One region of the Leclercia sp. G3L genome, then DNA from elsewhere that is predicted to be linked to it. Evidence: predicted binding sites of a transcription regulator. Region 1 holds the regulator's gene; each other region holds the start of a gene.
The links. Region 1 encodes sigma-54, which starts transcription at its own class of promoters, with help from an activator protein. Its sites were predicted from a motif close to GTTGGCACANNTTTCGCTNT; they were not measured.
Positions count from the first base shown of each region.

Region 1 (5,075 bases):
TATCTGTATTGCTCCCGCGATGCTGCCGGCTATCTTCGATATCCCGCTGCGTCTGACCATCGGTACCGACATCGATACCGCCGAGGCGATTGAGGATATGGGCGGTGAGCATATCACTTGTCCGGTGGACGACATCGTGGTTGATGAAGAGAACAGGATTGTGACCACCCCTGCGTACATGCTGGCGCAAAATATTGCGGAAGCCGCGACGGGCATTGAGAAGCTCGTCGCTCGCGTACTGGTGCTGGCGGCATGAGATTGAAGCGTCCCCGATCCGGCTGGGTAAGACGGATCGTCATTCGCGTTTTGCTGGTGATGGCGGTCTTCTGGGGGGGCGGCATCGCCCTGTTTAGCTTTGTGCCGGTGCCGTTTTCGGCGGTGATGATTGAACGTCAGCTGGGAAGCTGGCTGAGAGGGGATTTCAGCTATGTTGCCCATTCTGACTGGGTGAGTATGGATGAGATCTCGCCGTGGATGGGACTGGCCGTTATTGCCGCCGAAGATCAGAAATTCCCGGACCACTGGGGGTTTGACGTGGGGGCGATAGAGAAGGCGTTAGCGCATAACGAGCGTAATGAGAGCCGTATTCGCGGCGCATCGACGCTTTCTCAGCAAACGGCGAAAAACCTGTTTTTGTGGGATGGACGCAGCTGGATGAGAAAGGGATTTGAAGCCGGGCTGACGCTGGGGATCGAAACGGTGTGGAGTAAGAAACGCATCCTGACGGTGTACCTGAATATCGCGGAGTTTGGCGAGGGCGTCTTTGGTGTTGAAGCCGCCGCCCAGCGTTATTTCCACAAACCTGCCAGCCGCCTGTCGGCATCTGAAGCCGCGCTGCTGGCCGCCGTGTTACCGAACCCAATCCGCTTTAAGGCCAGCGCACCCTCAGGCTATGTACGCAGCCGTCAGGCGTGGATCCTGCGCCAGATGCGTCAGCTGGGTGGGGAAGGGTTTATGCAGGCAAATAAGCTGCATTAATCCTCATCAAATCCGGCGTTAAACAGCGCAATCACCGCCGCCAGCGCCTCGACTTCCTGCGGGCCGGTGGCTTCGATTTCGATCTGGCGGCCCTTGGCGGAGTCCAGCATCAGCAGCGCAATCACGCTGTTGGCTTCGGCTTCGGTGCCTTCGTCATTACGCAGCAGAACTTCCGCGTCAAACCCCTGCATCAGTTCAAATAACTTCATCGCCGGGCGTGCATGCATGCCCAGCTTATTGGTGATCTCAACGGTCTGCTTTACGGTCATGTTTTACGTTTTTCCAGCGTACGATGACGGGACTGCACGTTTTTGCCGCGCGAGCGGAAATAGTCAGCCAGTTGCTCAGCAATGTAGACCGAACGGTGTTTGCCCCCGGTACAGCCAATCGCCACCGTCAGATAGCTGCGATTGTTTGTCTCCAGCATCGGCAACCAGAGTTCAAGGTAGCTGCGCGTCTGATAGATAAAGTTATGTACTTCCGTATGCCTGTCAAGGAACGCGGCAACCGGCTTATCCAGGCCGGTCATCGGACGCAGCTTGGGATCCCAGTGCGGGTTCGGCAGGAAGCGCACGTCAAACACATAGTCTGCGTCGATAGGGATGCCGTGCTTAAAGCCGAAGGATTCAAAGACCATCGTCAGCTCACGCTCGCGTTTGCCCAGCAGGCGGGTACGCAGCATCTCCGCCAGTTCATGGACGGACATTTCAGAAGTATCGACGATCAGATCGGCGCGGGAGCGCAGCGGCTCCAGCAGATCGCTCTCCTGGTCAATGGCGCTTTCCAGCGACAGATTTTTGCTGGAGAGCGGATGCAGACGGCGGGTATCGCTGTAGCGACGGATCAGCGTATTGCGATCGGCATCAAGGAACAGCAGCTGAGGTGAAAATGCCTCTGGCAAATTGCTCATCGCCTGCTCAAAGATCTCCGGCGATTCAGGCATGTTACGCACGTCGATGCTGACCGCGGCCGAAATCTGCCGATCGGCCAGCGATTTCGCCAGCTCGGGCAGCAGCACCACCGGCAGGTTATCTACGCAGTAAAAGCCCATATCTTCCAGCGCTCGCAGGGCGACCGATTTTCCGGATCCCGAACGACCGCTGACGATCATCAGCACCATGTACCATTTCTCCTCAGGACTACAGATGTCAAAGCCATCACCCGATTACGCATCATCCTGATTGCCTTCCGTTTCCGTAATGATTTGATAGAGCTCCTCATCGCTCTGTGCCGCACGCAAACGGCGACAGATGGTTTTATCCGCCAGACGTTTGGCCACCAGCGAGAGGGTATGCAAATGTGTTTTGGTCTGATCCGCGGGTACCAGCAGGGCAAACAGCAAATCGACAGGCTGGTTATCAATGGCATCAAAGGCGATAGGTGTTTCCAGCTGAACAAACACGCCTACAGCACGCAGAGTATCCTCTTCAAGTTTGCCATGGGGAATGGCAATGCCGTTGCCGATGCCGGTACTGCCCATTTTTTCACGGGTCAGGATCGCTTCAAACACCACCTGGGGCGGCAGGCTCAGCTGCTTTGCGGCCAGTTCACTGATGATCTCCAGCGCACGTTTTTTGCTCTGGCAGTGGACGGCACTGCGGGTACATTCCTGATTAAGGACACTGCTCAGTTGTAGAGTTGAATCGTTATTCATCATAATTTCACCTAAGCGCTAACTGTACAAAGGGCCCGTTGTGTTTCACAACAGGCCAACCTGCACCCGTTAACTGCCCGGACAATTAGTGTTGTTTCAGTTTATCTTTATGTTTGTTTAGCTGTCGTGCCAGCTTGTCAATCAAGCCGTCGATAGCCGCGTACATGTCTTGCCCTTCCGCACTGGCATGGATTTCGCCCCCGTTGACGTGCAGGGTCGCATCCGAGATATGAGTCACTTTTTCCACTTTTAACACAATGTAGACCTGATTGATCCTCTCAAAATACTGCTCAAGCTTAGCGAATTTTGCATTCACAAAATCGCGCAGGGCCTCAGTGATTTCGACGTTGTGTCCAGTGATGTTGAGCTGCATAGTGTCTTCCTTATCGGTAGAGTCAGACCAGTTGTTTACGCTGGTTTGACGGCGGAATGGATAAAGACTCTCGATACTTCGCAACAGTGCGGCGTGCAACCATGATACCTTGATCGGACAGCATGGTGGTTAACTTACTGTCGCTCAGTGGTTTCGCGGGGTTTTCCGCGGCGATCAACTTTTTCACCAGCGCCCGGATGGCCGTCGACGAAGCTTCGCCGCCGCCTTCGGTGTTGACATGGCTGGAGAAAAAATACTTAAGCTCAAAAATACCGCGCGGACTGTGCAGATACTTCTGCGTCGTCACGCGGGAAATCGTCGATTCATGCATCTCGACGGCCTGGGCGATATCGGCCAGCACCATCGGCCTCATAAATTCTTCACCTTGTTCAAAGAACGCCTGCTGTTGTTCCACGATGCAGCGGCTGACGCGCAGCAGCGTATCATTGCGGCTCTCGAGGCTTTTGATCAGCCAGCGCGCTTCCTGAAGATTACTGCGGATATATTGGTTATCCGAGTCGTTGCGCGCGCTGGTGCACATCGAGGCGTACTGCTGATTTATCTGCAGACGAGGGATGCTGTCGGAATTCAACTCCACGGTCCACAGGCCGTTATGCTTGCGCACCAGTACATCGGGAATGACGTACTCGGGCTCGCTGGTCTGGATAGACTGCCCCGGACGCGGATCCAGCGACTGAATCAGATTGACCGCTTCTTTCAGGATCTCTTCCTTCAGCCGCGTCACGCGCATCAGGGAGCGGAAGTCGTGGTTAGCCAGCAGATCCAGATGCTCGCTGACGATCAGGCGAGCCTCTTCCAGCCACGGCGTCTCTTTAACAAACTGCGAAAGCTGAATCAGCAGGCAGTCACGTAAATCGCGTGCCGCGACGCCAACCGGATCAAAACGCTGAACGCGCTTCAGAACCGCTTCGATCTCTTCGAGATCGATCTCATCATCACCGATGCTTTCCAGAATGTCGTCCAGCGACACGGTCAAATAGCCGGTCTCATCGACGGCATCGACAATGGAGGTGGCGATGGCGCGATCGGTATCGGAAAAGGGCGTCAGCTCCACCTGCCACATCAGGTAATCCTGCAGCGACTGGGTAGTTTCGCCCTGATACACCGGCAATTCATCATCCTGGTAGTCTGCGCGCGTGCCGGATGGCGTGCCGGCGGTGTAGATCTCATCCCAGCTGGCATCGAGAGGAAGCTCGTCAGGCATCTCTTTTTGCTCCAGCGCATCAACGCTGTCGAGAGTTTCGTTATCCTGGGTTTGCTGAGTTTCTACCTCATCGTGAAGATCGGTTTGCTCAAGCAGGGGATTACTGTCCAGCGCCTGCTGGAGTTCCTGCTGAAGTTCCAGCGTTGACAGCTGCAACAGACGAATAGCCTGTTGTAACTGCGGCGTCATTGCCAGCTGTTGGCTGAGCCTTAATTGCAAACCTTGCTTCATGTTCAGAGCATTTTTCTCCGTTTACGCGAGACTGAACTTCTACCCTATCAGAGTCTGAAGTCTTCCCCAAGATACACGCGCTTAACATGCTCATCTTCGAGGATCTGTTGCGGTGTACCGTGGGCAATAAGATGGCCCTGGCTGACGATGTAGGCTCGCTCACAGACCGCCAGCGTCTCGCGTACGTTGTGGTCGGTGATAAGCACGCCCAGGCCACTGTCGCGCAGATGCTCAATAATACGTTTGATATCGATAACCGAAATCGGGTCAACACCCGCGAAAGGTTCATCGAGCAGGATAAATTTCGGGTTGGCCGCCAGCGCGCGGGCAATTTCCACACGGCGGCGTTCACCACCGGAGAGCGCCTGGCCCATGCTGTCGCGCAGATGTTCGATATGGAACTCTTCCATCAGTTCGTTGGCGCGATCCTGACGCTGTTCGGAGGTCAAATCGTCACGGATTTGCAGCACCGCCATCAGGTTGTCGAAGACGCTGAGACGGCGAAAAATTGAGGCTTCCTGCGGCAGGTAACCGATGCCGCGGCGCGCACGCGCGTGAAGGGGCAGCAGGCTGATGTCTTCGTCATCAATGATGATGTTGCCCGCGTCGCGCGG
Region 1 is NZ_CP088265.1:1,709,791-1,714,865, forward strand. It holds gene elbB (isoprenoid biosynthesis glyoxalase ElbB) at 1-256, shown strand, start outside; gene mtgA (monofunctional biosynthetic peptidoglycan transglycosylase) at 253-978, shown strand; gene npr (PTS phosphocarrier protein NPr) at 975-1,247, opposite strand; gene rapZ (RNase adapter RapZ) at 1,244-2,098, opposite strand; gene ptsN (PTS IIA-like nitrogen regulatory protein PtsN) at 2,144-2,635, opposite strand; gene hpf (ribosome hibernation promoting factor) at 2,718-3,005, opposite strand; gene rpoN (RNA polymerase factor sigma-54) at 3,028-4,461, opposite strand; gene lptB (LPS export ABC transporter ATP-binding protein) at 4,509-5,075, opposite strand, start outside.

Region 2 (5,075 bases), 500 kb from region 1:
CCCCAGCTCGCGGGCGGCATCCTGCAGGAAATGACGCGCCAGGCGCGGGATATCTTCCCGGCGCTCCCGCAGCGGAGGCAGATGTACGCGAATAACGTTCAGTCGATGGAATAAGTCCTCACGGAATTTCCCTTCCTGCACGCGCTGCTCCAGGTTCTGGTGCGTTGCGGCAATAATGCGCACATCCACCTTCACCGGGGCATAACCGCCTACGCGATAAAATTGTCCGTCGGCCAGCACGCGCAGCAGTCGGGTCTGAACGTCCAGCGGCATGTCGCCGATCTCATCCAGGAAAAGTGTGCCGCCATCAGCCTGTTCGAAACGACCCTGACGAATGGTATTCGCACCGGTGAACGCCCCTTTTTCGTGACCAAACAGCTCGGATTCAATCAAATCCTTGGGGATCGCCGCCATATTCAGGGCGATAAACGGGGCTTTGGCGCGCGGGCTGTGGCGATGCAGGGCATGCGCGACTAGCTCTTTCCCGGTGCCTGACTCACCGTTAATCAGCACGCTTATGGAGGAGCGCGACAGGCGGCCGATGATGCGAAACACATCCTGCATCGCCGGCGCTTCGCCAATGATATCGGTGGTAGGGCCGAATACCGGGGCGTTACGCGGCTGCTGCTGTTCCTGATAGTGGCTGATGGCGCGTTCAACCAGCGCCACTGCCTCGTCAATATCGAACGGTTTTGGCAGGTAATCGAACGCACCCTGCTGGTAGGCGCTGACCGCTGCATCCAGATCGGAATGTGCAGTCATTATGATGACCGGCAGCATCGGGTGGCGCTGCTTAATCTGTTTTAACAGCGCCAGGCCGTCCATCCCCGGCATACGGATATCGGACAGCAGCACGTCCGGGGTTTTGGTGGTGAGTGCATCAAGCACGTCGGCCCCGCTCTCAAAAGCGGTGCAGCTTAATCCTGCTCCGGTAAGCGCCCGTTCAAGCACCCAGCGGATGGAGCTATCGTCATCAACTACCCAGACTATCCCTCGTTGCATAACCTAACCCTCTATTTCCTGATTGGCAGGTAAACCGAAAACTCGGTATGACCCGGCCAACTGGTAAATTCAATTTTGCCGGAATGCTGATCTATCAAATTTCGGGCAATGGATAAGCCAAGCCCGGTCCCGCCTTCACGGCCGCTGACCATCGGGTAAAACAGCGTGTCCTGTAAATGAGAAGGGATCCCCGGGCCGTTATCTTCCACGTCGATGCGGGCCGCCAGACGGTAGCGCGTACCGTGCAGGGTGAGCTGAAAGGCGGTGCGGGTACGCAGGATAATTTCTCCGCCATCCGCCCCTAATGCCTGCAGGGCATTGCGCACGATATTCAGTAATACCTGTTCAATCTGGTCGGGATCGTGCGGCAGTTCCGGCAGGCTGGGATCGTAATCCCGAATCAGCCTGACGTTATCCGGCAGCTCCATCGACACCAGTTTGACGACGCGCTCGGCCACTTTGTGGATGCTCTCGGTGACGTGCATCCCGGGTTGCTGCGGACCTAACAGGCGATCCACCAGATTACGCAGGCGATCGGCCTGTTCAATGATGACGTTGGTGTACTCCGCCAGCGCCGGGTCGGGCAGGGCTTTGGTTAACAGCTGTGCCGCACCGCGCAGGCCACCAAGCGGATTTTTAATCTCATGGGCGAGGCCGCGCACCAGGTCGCGGGCTGCAATCTGCTGAGCATGCTGGAGCTGCTCCTGGCTCAGGCGACGCTGATTATCCATTGGCGCCATCTCCAGCAGGATCAGGCCTTCCGGCAGCCGTTGCGCGGTCAGGGAGAGAATATGCGAGCGCCCGTCGATCACCAGCGTGACTTCGTTATCGGTAAAGCCTTGTCCCGCCTGCAGGCTCTCCTGCATCAGGCCGATGTTCAGGGAAAAATAACTCAACAGCTCGGGTAACGGCGCGCCAAACAGTTTGCGTGAACTCTGGGCAAGCAACTGCTGGGCCGCAGGGTTGGCGTAATGCACCGCCAGATCGTCGTCGACCAATAAAATGCTGTTGATCAGTGAATTGAGGATCTGCCCAGCATCGGGCAGCGTGCCAGTTGCCATTCAGCAGTCTCCTGGAGTTGGTTGCACCATTTTAGTGCAGTATAGCGTTTCTGCGGTAAAAAGCGCGTGAGATCAGTTTGTTGGTGGTGAAAAAAGCCCATCCGAAGATGGGCTGAAAAGTTTCCACGGCAACAAAAAAAACGGCTATCAATCTCGCGCGGAAAGGCCGCGCGACAGGGATTGAAGATTAAACGCTGTAGTACAGTTCGAACTCAACCGGGTGTGGCGTCATGCGAACACGGTCGTTCTCTTCCATACGCAGCGCGATGTAAGCATCGATCGCTTCGTCGGTGAACACGCCGCCAGCCGTCAGGAACTCACGGTCTGCGTCCAGCGCGTTCAGGGCTTCTTCCAGAGAGCCTGCAACCTGTGGGATCTCTTTCGCTTCTTCTGGCGGCAGGTCGTACAGGTTTTTGTCCATCGCTTCGCCCGGGTGGATCTTGTTCTTGATACCGTCAAGACCCGCCATCAGCAGCGCTGCGAAGCACAGGTATGGGTTAGCCGCTGGATCCGGGAAGCGAACTTCGATACGACGTGCTTTCGGAGAGGAAACTACCGGAATACGGATAGAAGCAGAACGGTTACGGGCAGAGTAGGCCAGCATTACCGGCGCTTCGTAGCCTGGGACCAGACGCTTGTAGGAGTTAGTGGTTGGGTTCGCCAGGGCGTTGATCGCTTTAGCGTGTTTGATTACGCCACCAATGTAGTGCAGTGCCTGCTCGGACAGACCTGCATATTTGTCGCCAGCGAACAGGTTAGTCCCGTTCTTGGACAGAGACATGTGGCAGTGCATACCGGAACCGTTGTCACCAAACATTGGTTTTGGCATGAAGGTCGCGGTTTTACCGAAACGGTGCGCAACGTTGTGCACAACGTATTTGTAGATCTGAATTTCGTCCGCTTTCTTGGTCATGGTGTTGAAACGGGTGGCGATTTCGTTCTGGCCAGCAGTTGCAACTTCATGGTGGTGTGCTTCAACAACCAGGCCCATCTCTTCCATGATCAGACACATGGTAGAACGGATGTCCTGTGAAGAGTCGACCGGAGGAACCGGGAAGTAACCGCCTTTAACAGCAGGACGGTGACCTTTGTTGCCACCTTCGTATTTGGTGGAGGAGTTCCATGCGCCTTCGATATCATCGATAGCAACGTGGGAACCGGAAGTGGTCGCACCAAAACGGATGTCGTCGAACAGGAAGAACTCTGGCTCTGGCCCGAACAGAACGGTGTCTGCGATGCCGGTGGAGCGCAGGTACTCTTCAGCGCGTTTAGCGATAGAGCGTGGGTCGCGGTCATAACCCTGCAGGGTGCCCGGCTCGAGGATATCGCAACGGATGATCAGGGTAGATTCTTCGAAGAACGGGTCAATGAGCGCAGTGGATGCGTCAGGCATCAGAACCATGTCAGATTCGTTGATACCTTTCCAGCCACCAATCGAGGAGCCGTCAAACATTTTGCCTTCTTCAAAGAATTCGGCATTCACCTGATGAGCAGGAATAGTGACGTGCTGTTCTTTGCCTTTGGTATCGGTGAAGCGCAGATCAACAAACTTCACTTCATGTTCGTTCAGCATCGTCAAAACGTGTTCAGCGGACATACTTAACTCTCCAGATTGGTCATTGTCGTCGTGGTAACGAGGTCTTCAAATTCTGTGTAAGGCAGGCGATGTTGCCTTTGGTTGCCGTATTTTTTATTAAGCGAAATCTGTGCCAACTTTTAAAACACCCCAAAAAGGCGTTATCATGCGCACCATAGTGCAAAAGGGCTGCACCACGATGGTTTTGTTGCACCAGTATAGTGCTTCAATGTGAACATTGAGCACCATATTGGTGCAATTTACGTTAAAGTGCCCTTTTACCGCTCCGTGAAAGCGATCACAAAGCATCTCTGCGATACTTGTTTGCGGGGGATGTTTGTGATCCTGTTTTGTAGTGCGATTAATCCGTGTACAATAACGCGCTATTTCTAAATGCCTGAGGCAAAGTTGTGATCGAAAATCTGCGTAATATCGCCATCATCGCGCACGTTGACCATGGTAAAACTACCCTGGTTGATAAGCTGCTGCAGCAATCCGGTACGTTCGATGCGCGTGCCGAAACTCAAGAACGCGTGATGGACTCCAACGATTTGGAGAAAGAGCGTGGGATTACCATCCTCGCTAAAAACACCGCGATCAAATGGAATGACTACCGTATCAACATCGTTGATACCCCGGGGCACGCCGACTTCGGTGGTGAAGTTGAGCGCGTGATGTCCATGGTGGATTCCGTGCTGCTGGTGGTTGACGCATTTGACGGCCCAATGCCGCAGACGCGCTTCGTAACCAAAAAAGCATTCGCCCATGGCCTGAAACCAATCGTGGTTATCAACAAAGTTGACCGCCCTGGCGCGCGTCCTGACTGGGTTGTTGATCAGGTCTTCGACCTGTTCGTTAACCTCGACGCAACCGACGAGCAGCTGGACTTCCCTATCGTTTACGCTTCTGCGCTGAACGGTATCGCAGGTCTGGATCACGAAGACATGGCTGAAGACATGACTCCGCTGTATCAGACGATTGTTGACCGCGTTCCTGCGCCAAACGTTGATGTTGAAGGCACTCTGCAGATGCAGATCTCTCAGCTCGACTACAACAACTATGTTGGCGTTATCGGCATCGGCCGTATCAAGCGCGGTAAAGTGAAGCCTAACCAGCAGGTCACTATCATCGATAGCGAAGGCAAAACCCGTAACGGTAAAGTCGGTAAAGTACTGACCCACCTGGGCCTTGAGCGTATCGAGAGCGACATTGCTGAAGCAGGCGACATCATCGCGATCACCGGTCTGGGCGAGCTGAACATCTCCGATACCATTTGCGACACGCAAGCGGTTGAAGCGCTGCCAGCCCTGTCAGTTGATGAACCGACCGTAACCATGTTCTTCAACGTCAACACCTCTCCGTTCTGTGGTAAAGAAGGTAAGTTTGTTACCTCTCGTCAGATCCTTGACCGCCTGAACAAAGAGCTGGTGCACAAC
Region 2 is NZ_CP088265.1:1,210,089-1,215,163, forward strand. It holds gene glnG (nitrogen regulation protein NR(I)) at 1-1,002, opposite strand, end outside; gene glnL (nitrogen regulation protein NR(II)) at 1,014-2,063, opposite strand; gene glnA (glutamate--ammonia ligase) at 2,251-3,660, opposite strand; gene typA (ribosome-dependent GTPase TypA) at 4,050-5,075, shown strand, end outside.
Region 2: the regulator sigma-54 is predicted to act here: its motif matches at 3,758-3,777, upstream of glnA (glutamate--ammonia ligase).

Region 3 (5,075 bases), 100 kb from region 1:
ATGGCCAAATCAGCACTATTTACGGTGCATAAAAACGAGCCCTGCCCGCAGTGCGGGGCAGAGCTTGTTATCCGGTCCGGTAAGCACGGGCCGTTTCTCGGTTGTTCACATTATCCAGACTGTGATTATGTCCGTCCCCTGAAAAGCCAGGCGGATGGGCATATTGTTAAAGTTCTGGAGGGACAGGCATGCCCGCAATGTGGCGGCGATCTGGCGCTACGTCAGGGCCGTTTTGGCATGTTTATCGGCTGCAGCCGCTATCCTGAATGCGATCACACTGAACAAATTGATAAACCCGATGAAACAGCGTTAGCCTGTCCGCAATGCGACAGCGGCCATCTTGTTCAACGGCGTTCACGTTATGGTAAGACATTCTACTCCTGCAATCGGTACCCTGAATGTCAGTTCGTTACCAATTTCAAACCGGTGGCGGGGAGTTGTCCTGAGTGCCACTACCCGCTACTTATCGAGAAGAAAACGGCGCAAGGCACGAAGCTTTTTTGCGCCAGTAAACAATGTGGAAAGCCGGTTTCGGCGGATCAAAAAAGTGAATAATAACCTGCAATCAGGCTCCATTGCGCATGCGGTGGACGTACTGAATAACGAAGACGTCATCGCTTATCCAACAGAAGCTGTTTTTGGGGTGGGATGCGATCCCGACAGCGAAATTGCCGTAACGCGCCTGTTAACACTCAAGCAGAGACCGGTTGAAAAAGGGCTGATTCTCATCGCCGCCTGTTTCGAACAGCTTAAACCTTATATTGATGATTCCACGTTGACGTCAGCGCAGCGTGAGACCATTTTTGCGGCCTGGCCGGGTCCTGTGACCTTTGTATTCCCGGCTCTGCCAGCAACGCCGCATTGGCTGACGGGACGGTTTGATTCACTCGCCGTTCGCGTGACAGACCATCCATTGGTGATCGAACTCTGTAATCGTTTTGGTAAACCGCTGGTCTCTACCAGCGCCAATCTGACGGGCTTGCCTCCTTGCCGCACTACAGAAGAGGTGTTGGCGCAGTTTGGTGACGATTTCCCTGTGGTTATCGGTGAAACCGGTGGCCGCCTGAATCCGTCAGAAATCCGTGATGCTTTGACCGGCGAACGTTTTCGCCAGGGGTAATCAGATGGAAGCATACGCCGTATTTGGTAATCCAATCGCTCACAGCAAGTCACCGTTTATTCATCAGCAGTTTGCGCAGCAGCTGCGGATCGAGCACCCGTATGGTCGTGTGCTTGCGCCTGTTGATGCCTTTGTGACGACGCTGGATAGCTTCTTTGCTGGTGGCGGAAAAGGGGCCAATGTCACCGTGCCTTTTAAAGAGGAGGCATTCGAGCGCGCCGATGAGTTAACGGAGCGCGCGTCCCTGGCAGGCGCTGTGAATACCCTTAAGCGGCTTGAAGATGGTCGGATTCTGGGGGACAACACGGACGGTATTGGCTTACTGAGCGATCTGGAACGCCTGTCATTTATCAAACCTGGCGCACGTATTCTGCTGATCGGTGCGGGTGGTGCTTCGCGTGGGGTGATCCTCCCGCTGCTCTCGCTGGATTGCGCAGTGACCATTACCAATCGTACTTATTCCCGTGCGGTAGAGCTGGCCACCCTGTTTGCCCATACCGGCAGTATTCACGCAGTAGCCATGGACGACCTGAGCGGGCATGAATTTGATCTGATCATTAATGCAACCTCAAGCGGTATTGCTGGCGACGTTCCCGCCATTCCCTCTTCATTAGTTAACGCGCAGGTTCACTGCTATGACATGTTCTACCAAAAGGGCAAAACGCCTTTTCTGAACTGGTGTGAACAGCAAGGCGCAAAACATCTCGCTGATGGGCTGGGGATGCTGGTGGGGCAGGCCGCACATGCCATAATGCTGTGGCACGGTGTATTGCCTGCAGTAGATCCGGTTATTGAAAAGCTTAAACAGGAACTGTCAGTATGAATCAGGCGATCCAGTTTCCGGATCGGGAAACGTGGGACGATGAAAAGCTGGCCGTCTGTTTTCCCGCTCTGGTGCATGGCATGCAAATGATGTGTGCTATTGAAGGGGCAACGCTGGTGCGTCGTTTTGGCGACGGTCTTCCACTGGATCTTTTTCGCGAACATCGCTGGGATCTGGAAGAAGAAGCCAGCGATGTGATTCGCGCGGGCGAAGAAGACGATCAGGGATGGTTCTGGCTCTGCTGATCCAGATAGTCATTCTTCCATTTAACATAGTTATTGGCTGAATACTTCAGACCTTCCTTTTCCGCTTCCGTCAGGGGGCGGATCTGTTTTACCGGACTGCCTAAATAGAGAAAGCCACTTTCCAGCCGTTTGTTTTGCGGCACCAGACTCCCGGCACCAATCATCACCTCATCTTCTACTACTACCCCATCCAACAAAATCGATCCCATACCCACCAGAACGCGATTGCCAATCGTGCAGCCGTGCAACATCACTTTGTGGCCGACAGTTACTTCTTCGCCAACGATCAGTGGATTGCCTTCGGGGTTATAAGAGGATTTATGGGCGACATGCAGTACGCTGCCATCCTGAATATTGGTGCGTGCGCCAATAGAGACGTAGTTAACATCGCCGCGTATAGCGACCAGGGGCCAGATACTGACGTCATCGTCCATTCGGACATCGCCAATGACCACGCTACTGCTGTCGATCATGACGCGATCGCCTTGTTTAGGGAAAAGATCTTTATAGGGACGGAGTACTGCGGACATATCAACCTCTACTAATGAGCACTATATAGAAGACTGTGATCCTATTATTCGGCTTGATCAAGGGAGAATTGCGTCATTATTTGAGCAGATCGCGTGGGATTTCGGCGAAAAGAACGAAAAAAGAACAGTCGGCAGAAAAGATCGAAAAAATGCTTGTGCTAAAAACTGGGATCCCTATAATGCGCCTCCATCGACACGGCAGATGTGAATCACTTCACACAAACAGCCGGGTCGGTTGAAGAGAAAAGCGAAAATAAACGCTTGACTCTGAAAGAGGAAAGCGTAATATACGCCACCTCGCAACGGTGAGCGAAAGCCGCGTTGCACTGCTCTTTAACAATTTATCAGACAATCTGTGTGGGCACTCAAAGTGACATGGATTCTTAATGTCTTCGGACAATAAATGAATACCAAAGTCTCTGAGTGAACATACGTAATTCATTACGAAGTTTAATTCACGAGCATCAAACTTAAATTGAAGAGTTTGATCATGGCTCAGATTGAACGCTGGCGGCAGGCCTAACACATGCAAGTCGAGCGGTAGCACAGGGAGCTTGCTCCTGGGTGACGAGCGGCGGACGGGTGAGTAATGTCTGGGAAACTGCCTGATGGAGGGGGATAACTACTGGAAACGGTAGCTAATACCGCATAATGTCGCAAGACCAAAGAGGGGGACCTTCGGGCCTCTTGCCATCAGATGTGCCCAGATGGGATTAGCTAGTAGGTGGGGTAACGGCTCACCTAGGCGACGATCCCTAGCTGGTCTGAGAGGATGACCAGCCACACTGGAACTGAGACACGGTCCAGACTCCTACGGGAGGCAGCAGTGGGGAATATTGCACAATGGGCGCAAGCCTGATGCAGCCATGCCGCGTGTATGAAGAAGGCCTTCGGGTTGTAAAAAGTACTTTCAGCGAGGAGGAAGGTGTTGCGGTTAATAACCGCAGCAATTGACGTTACTCGCAGAAGAAGCACCGGCTAACTCCGTGCCAGCAGCCGCGGTAATACGGAGGGTGCAAGCGTTAATCGGAATTACTGGGCGTAAAGCGCACGCAGGCGGTCTGTCAAGTCGGATGTGAAATCCCCCGGGCTCAACCTGGGAACTGCATTCGAAACTGGCAGGCTAGAGTCTTGTAGAGGGGGTAGAATTCCGGGTGTAGCGGTGAAATGCGTAGAGATCTGGAGGAATACCGGTGGCGAAGGCGGCCCCTGGACAAAGACTGACGCTCAGGTGCGAAAGCGTGGGGAGCAAACAGGATTAGATACCCTGGTAGTCCACGCCGTAAACGATGTCGACTTGGAGGTTGTTCCCTTGAGGAGTGGCTTCCGGAGCTAACGCGTTAAGTCGACCGCCTGGGGAGTACGGCCGCAAGGTTAAAACTCAAATGAATTGACGGGGGCCCGCACAAGCGGTGGAGCATGTGGTTTAATTCGATGCAACGCGAAGAACCTTACCTACTCTTGACATCCAGAGAACTTAGCAGAGATGCTTTGGTGCCTTCGGGAACTCTGAGACAGGTGCTGCATGGCTGTCGTCAGCTCGTGTTGTGAAATGTTGGGTTAAGTCCCGCAACGAGCGCAACCCTTATCCTTTGTTGCCAGCGGTTAGGCCGGGAACTCAAAGGAGACTGCCAGTGATAAACTGGAGGAAGGTGGGGATGACGTCAAGTCATCATGGCCCTTACGAGTAGGGCTACACACGTGCTACAATGGCGCATACAAAGAGAAGCGACCTCGCGAGAGCAAGCGGACCTCATAAAGTGCGTCGTAGTCCGGATTGGAGTCTGCAACTCGACTCCATGAAGTCGGAATCGCTAGTAATCGTAGATCAGAATGCTACGGTGAATACGTTCCCGGGCCTTGTACACACCGCCCGTCACACCATGGGAGTGGGTTGCAAAAGAAGTAGGTAGCTTAACCTTCGGGAGGGCGCTTACCACTTTGTGATTCATGACTGGGGTGAAGTCGTAACAAGGTAACCGTAGGGGAACCTGCGGTTGGATCACCTCCTTACCTTAAAGAACCTGCCTTTGCAGTGTCCACACAGATTGTCTGATGAAAAGTAACGAGCAAGACGGCTGCGAAGTCGCGACACATCGTGTCCCCTTCGTCTAGCGGTTAGGACTCCGCCCTTTCACGGCGGCAACAGGGGTTCGAATCCCCTAGGGGACGCCACTTGCTGGGTGTGAGTGAAAGGCACAACCAATCAGTATCTCAAAACTGACTGTTAAGTCATGTTTGAGATATTTGCTCTTTAAAAATCTGGATCAAGCTGAAAATTGAAACGACACGCCGTGTCTGTTCTCCGTAATAAGAGCAGATGAGCGGTGTGTCAGAGTCTCTCAAATTTTCGCAAG
Region 3 is NZ_CP088265.1:1,609,379-1,614,453, forward strand. It holds gene LRS40_RS09120 (type I DNA topoisomerase) at 1-555, shown strand; gene tsaC (L-threonylcarbamoyladenylate synthase type 1 TsaC) at 548-1,120, shown strand; gene aroE (shikimate dehydrogenase) at 1,125-1,943, shown strand; gene LRS40_RS09135 (DUF1488 domain-containing protein) at 1,940-2,188, shown strand; gene LRS40_RS09140 (gamma carbonic anhydrase family protein) at 2,164-2,718, opposite strand; rRNA gene LRS40_RS09145 (16S ribosomal RNA) at 3,191-4,731, shown strand; tRNA gene LRS40_RS09150 (tRNA-Glu) at 4,819-4,893, shown strand.
Region 3: the regulator sigma-54 is predicted to act here: its motif matches at 2,996-3,015, upstream of LRS40_RS09140 (gamma carbonic anhydrase family protein).

Region 4 (5,075 bases), 470 kb from region 1:
GCGGCCCCGGTGGCCAGAACCAGTTTGTCATACGACCACTGCTGGTCTTTCCCTTTAACCACGTGCGCTGCGGCATCAATGTCGGTGACCCAGGTGTAAGGGAACAGGCGCAGGTTAAACTGTTCGGCAAACTCCCCCGCCGTCTGGCGGGTGAGGTCGTCTGCATGCTGACTCTGGCTGATCACGTGGCTTAAGTCAGGCTTGTTGTATTCATCCATGCTGTCCGCGGCAATCAGCGTCAGCGGGACGTTCGCATCCTGTTTACGGATATTTTTTACCAACTGGCGGGCGGCGAAGCCCGAGCCGATAATCACAATGCCGTGGCTCATTTTGCCTCCGATGCCAGTTCGTCAAAGACGTCTTTACCGAGGGAACATTCCGGGCACAGGAAGTTATCTGGGACGTCGCTCCACGGTGTGCCCGGCTGGACATCCTGCAGCGGTTCGCCGAGGGCCGGATCGTAGATCCACTGGCAGACGCTGCACTGCATGCAAGGGCCGAGGTCGGCGGCGGCTGCGGCGGCACAGGCGCAGGCTTCCTGCTCTGGGGTGGCTTTAGCGGTCGCTTCTGGCAGAGGAGCGAGCGCCCACTGACGTGCAATGTCGCGGCCGTGCTGGCGGCAGATTTCCAGCGCGTCCAGATCCGGACGCCATTTCGCCTTCAGGCTCATCGACATTTCAAAGCCCGCGTCCTGCAGACGGGTTGAGAGACGGTCAACCGCACCGCCGCTCCAGCCGTGGGAGCCGAAGGCGCTGGCGCGTTTGTTGTGGAAGCGCAGGCCGGTCATCTCTTCCACCAGGCCGGCAATTTTCGGCATCATCACGTTGTTCATGGTGGAGGTGCCCACCAGCACGCCTTTGGAGCGGAAGACATTGGTCAGAATGTCGTTCTTGTCGCTGCGTGCCACGTTAAAGATTTTCACCGCCACATTTGGGTCCACTTCATTGATGCCCTGAGCAATCGCGTCGGCCATCATGCGGGTGTTGTTGGACATGGTGTCGTAGAAAATGGTGATGCGATCTTCCTGATAGTCCGCCGCCCACTTCAGGTACTGCTCGACGATCTGGGTTGGGTTCTCACGCCATACCACACCGTGGGAGGTCGCAATCATATCCACCGGCAGGTTGAAGCCGAGGATTTCGGTAATTTTTGGCGTAACCAGACGGCTGAACGGGGTCAGGATGTTGGCGTAGTAGCGCTGACACTGCTCGTACAGCTCGGCCTGATCCACTTCGTCGTTGAACAGTCGTTCGTCGCAGTAGTGCTGGCCGAAGGCGTCGTTACTGAACAGCACGGCGTCGCCGGTCATGTAGGTCATCATGCTGTCCGGCCAGTGCAGCATCGGGGTTTCAACGAAGATAAGCTGTTTGCCGTTGCCGATATCCAGTGAGTCGCCGGTTTTCACCACGTTGAAATTCCACTCCGGATGGTGGTGATGACCATTGATGGAGTCGATGGCGTTATTGGTGCAGTAGATCGGAGTGTCCGGGATGCAGGACATCAGCTCGGTCAGGGCACCGGCGTGATCTTCTTCAGCATGGTTAATGATGATGTAGTCGATATCGGCCAGGTCAATTTCACTGCGCAGATTTTGCACGAACTCACGGCTGAATTTATGATCAACGGTGTCGATCAGCACGTTTTTTTCTTCCCGGATGAGATAGCTGTTATAGCTGCTGCCGCGCAGCGTTTTGTATTCCGTTCCGTGAAAATCACGTACTTCCCAGTCACGTTGACCAACCCAATGAATATTGTTTTTAACCAGAATAGACATAGCAACCTCAACTTAATACAGCGAAATTAAACGAAAGATGTAATGGTAATTGCAGGTTGCGTGCCAACTTTATAACTTATTGATTTTTAATGGTTTATAAAATAATAACTCCTGATGGGTAGTCAATTTGACTGTCATTGATATAGTCAATATGACAAGATGTATTGTCAAAATGACAGTGAGGCGAGAATGAGTTTTTCTGTAGAGGTGCTGGCGAAAATCGCCATTGAATTGCAGAGCGGCATCGGGCATCAGGATCGTTTTCAGCGGCTGATCTCCACCCTGCGTCACGTCCTGGATTGCGATGCCTCGGCGCTGCTGCGCTACGAAGGGCGGCAATTTATCCCGCTGGCGATCGACGGCCTGGCGCAGGACGTGCTGGGAAGGCGCTTTACCCTGGAGGGCCACCCACGGCTGGAGACTATTGCCCGCGCCGGGGATGTGGTGCGCTTCCCGGCCGATAGCGACCTGCCCGATCCCTACGACGGGCTGATCCCCGGCCAGGAGAGCCTGAAGGTGCATGCCTGTATCGGCCTGCCGCTGTTTGCCGGGCAGAACCTGATTGGCGCTCTGACCCTTGACGGCATGTCGCCGGATCAGTTTGATACCTTCAGCGACGAAGAGCTGAGGCTGATCGCCGCTCTCGCCGCAGGGGCATTGAACAATGCCCTGCTCATTGAGCAGCTGGAGAGCCAGAACAGCCTGCCCGCGGGCCCGGCGGTGTTTGAGCAGGTGAAAAACACCGAGATGATCGGCCTGTCGCCGGGCATGATGAGTCTGAAAAAAGAGATTGAGATTGTCGCCGCCTCCGACCTGAACGTGCTGATCGAGGGCGAAACCGGGACCGGGAAAGAGCTGGTGGCGAAAGCCATCCATGAGGCCTCACCGCGGGCGGTCAATCCGCTGGTCTACCTCAACTGCGCCGCCCTGCCGGAGAGCGTGGCGGAGAGCGAGCTGTTCGGCCACGTCAAAGGGGCCTTTACCGGAGCCATCAGCAACCGCAGCGGCAAGTTTGAAATGGCCGATAACGGCACCCTGTTCCTCGATGAGATTGGCGAGCTGTCGCTGGCATTGCAGGCCAAGCTCCTGCGTGTATTGCAGTACGGGGATATCCAGCGGGTGGGCGACGACCGTAGCCTGCGGGTCGACGTGCGGGTGCTGGCGGCCACCAACCGCGACCTGCGCGAAGAGGTGCTGGCCGGGAACTTTCGTGCTGACCTGTTCCATCGTCTGAGCGTTTTCCCGCTTTCGGTGCCGCCGCTGCGCGAGCGGGGCGAGGACGTGGTGCTGCTGGCGGGCTATTTCTGCGAACAGTGTCGGCTGCGGATGGGGTTATCCCGGGTGGTGCTCAGCCCCGGCGCCCGGGCGCACCTGCTGAGCTACGGCTGGCCGGGCAACGTGCGCGAGCTGGAACATGCCATTCACCGAGCGGTAGTGCTGGCCCGGGCCGCGCGGCTCGGGGATGACGTGGTGATCCACGCGCAGCATTTTGCCCTGCATGATGAAAGCGCCCCTGCGGTGACGCCGGAAACCCCGCTGGTGGTGAATCAGAACCTGCGTGAGGCGACGGAAGCGTTCCAGCGCCAGATGATTAGCCGGGCACTGGAGCAGAACAGCCGCAGCTGGGCGGCGAGCGCGAGGGCGCTGGAGACCGACGTCGCCAACCTGCACCGGCTGGCGAAACGTCTGGGTCTGAAGGGTTAGAGGATGCCTGCCTGGTAGAAATCCTGCAGGTTGATGGCGCCGCACAGGCGGCCCGCTTCATCCACCACCGGGGCGGCGGTGATTTTGCGCTTCATCAGCAGCTCTTTGGCTTCTATGGCGCGGCTTTCAGCATTCAGCGTCAGGCCGCCAGTGGTCATGGCGCTACTGACATTAACGTCCAGTTTGCCGCCGCCCACCAGCCAGCGACGCAGGTCGCCGTCGGTGAAGACGCCTTTCACCTGGTTGTCGTCATCGCAAACCGCCACCAGGCCGAGCCCGGTACGGCTCAGCTCCAGCATCGCATCCATCACGCTGGTATTCAGCTTCACCTGCGGGATCGCCTCATTAGTGCGCATCAGGTGATGCACTTTATTCAGCAGACGCGCGCCCAACGCACCTGCCGGATGAGAGCGGGCAAAATCTTCTTCATTAAAGCCGCGGGCCTGCATTACCGCCATCGCCAGCGCATCGCCCATCATCAGGGTATTGACGGTGCTGGAGGTCGGGGCCAGATGCATCGGGCAGGCTTCGCGCTCCACCGAAATATCCAGCGTGGCTGTGGCGGCCAGCGCCAGCGGCGAGCGGGATTTTCCGGTCATCGCCAGCAGTGCAACCGATTTTTCCTGCAGGCGGGGCAGGATCAGATCCAGCTCTTTCGCCGAGCCGGAGTAGGAGATAAACAGTAGCACGTCGCGGCTTTCTATCATCCCCAGGTCGCCGTGCAGGGCCTCGGCCGGATGGACGAAAAAGGCCGGGGTGCCGGTGCTGGCCAGGGTCGCGGCAATCTTCTTGCCGATATGCCCGGACTTGCCGATGCCCGCGACGATCACTTTACCTTCGCACTGAATAATGGTGTTTGCCGCACGAACGAAATCCTCACCCAGACGTTCCGGCAGGCGGCTGGCCTCCTGCAGTTCCAGCATCAGGGTTTGACGACCCGCGTTTAACAGAAAATCACTCATCTCTCTCTCCGGTTACAATCACTTCGATTCCTTTCTCTTCCAGCGCTTTTTTGAACGCCGGATCGATACCCGCGTCGGTGATCAGCTTATCGACGCTCTCAAGGCTACAGACAATATTCGGGCTTTTACGGCCAAACTTCGACGAGTCGGCCATCAGGATCACTTCCCGGGCGGCGTTGCACATCGCTTTGCTGACGCTGAACACCTCGTTGAAGGTGGTAACACCCGCGTTGAGGTCGATACCGTCGGTGCCCATAAACAACCTGTCAAAGCTGAAATGGTCGAAGGCGTTCTCCGCCAGTTGGCCGTGAAAGGAGGCGGATTTTTTACGGAAGGTGCCGCCGGGCATCAGGATGGTTTGTTCGTTGTCGAATTCGGACAGGGCGTTGACGATATGCAGGCTGTTGGTCATTACCGTGATGTTATTAAAGCGGCTCAGCATCGGCACCATCTGCAGCACCGTACTGCCCGCATCGAGGATAATGGAGTCACCGTCATGGATATACTTTACCGCCGCGTCAGCGATTAACGCCTTCTGGTGGGTGTTGATCAGGGTTTTATGATCGATAGGCGGATCGGCCTCGTCCTTATTCAGCACCACGCCGCCATAGGTGCGGATCACCGCCCCAGAATTC
Region 4 is NZ_CP088265.1:2,176,942-2,182,016, forward strand. It holds gene norW (NADH:flavorubredoxin reductase NorW) at 1-329, opposite strand, end outside; gene norV (anaerobic nitric oxide reductase flavorubredoxin) at 326-1,774, opposite strand; gene norR (nitric oxide reductase transcriptional regulator NorR) at 1,964-3,478, shown strand; gene gutQ (arabinose-5-phosphate isomerase GutQ) at 3,475-4,440, opposite strand; gene LRS40_RS11910 (DNA-binding transcriptional repressor) at 4,433-5,075, opposite strand, start outside.
Region 4: the regulator sigma-54 is predicted to act here: its motif matches at 1,823-1,842, upstream of norV (anaerobic nitric oxide reductase flavorubredoxin).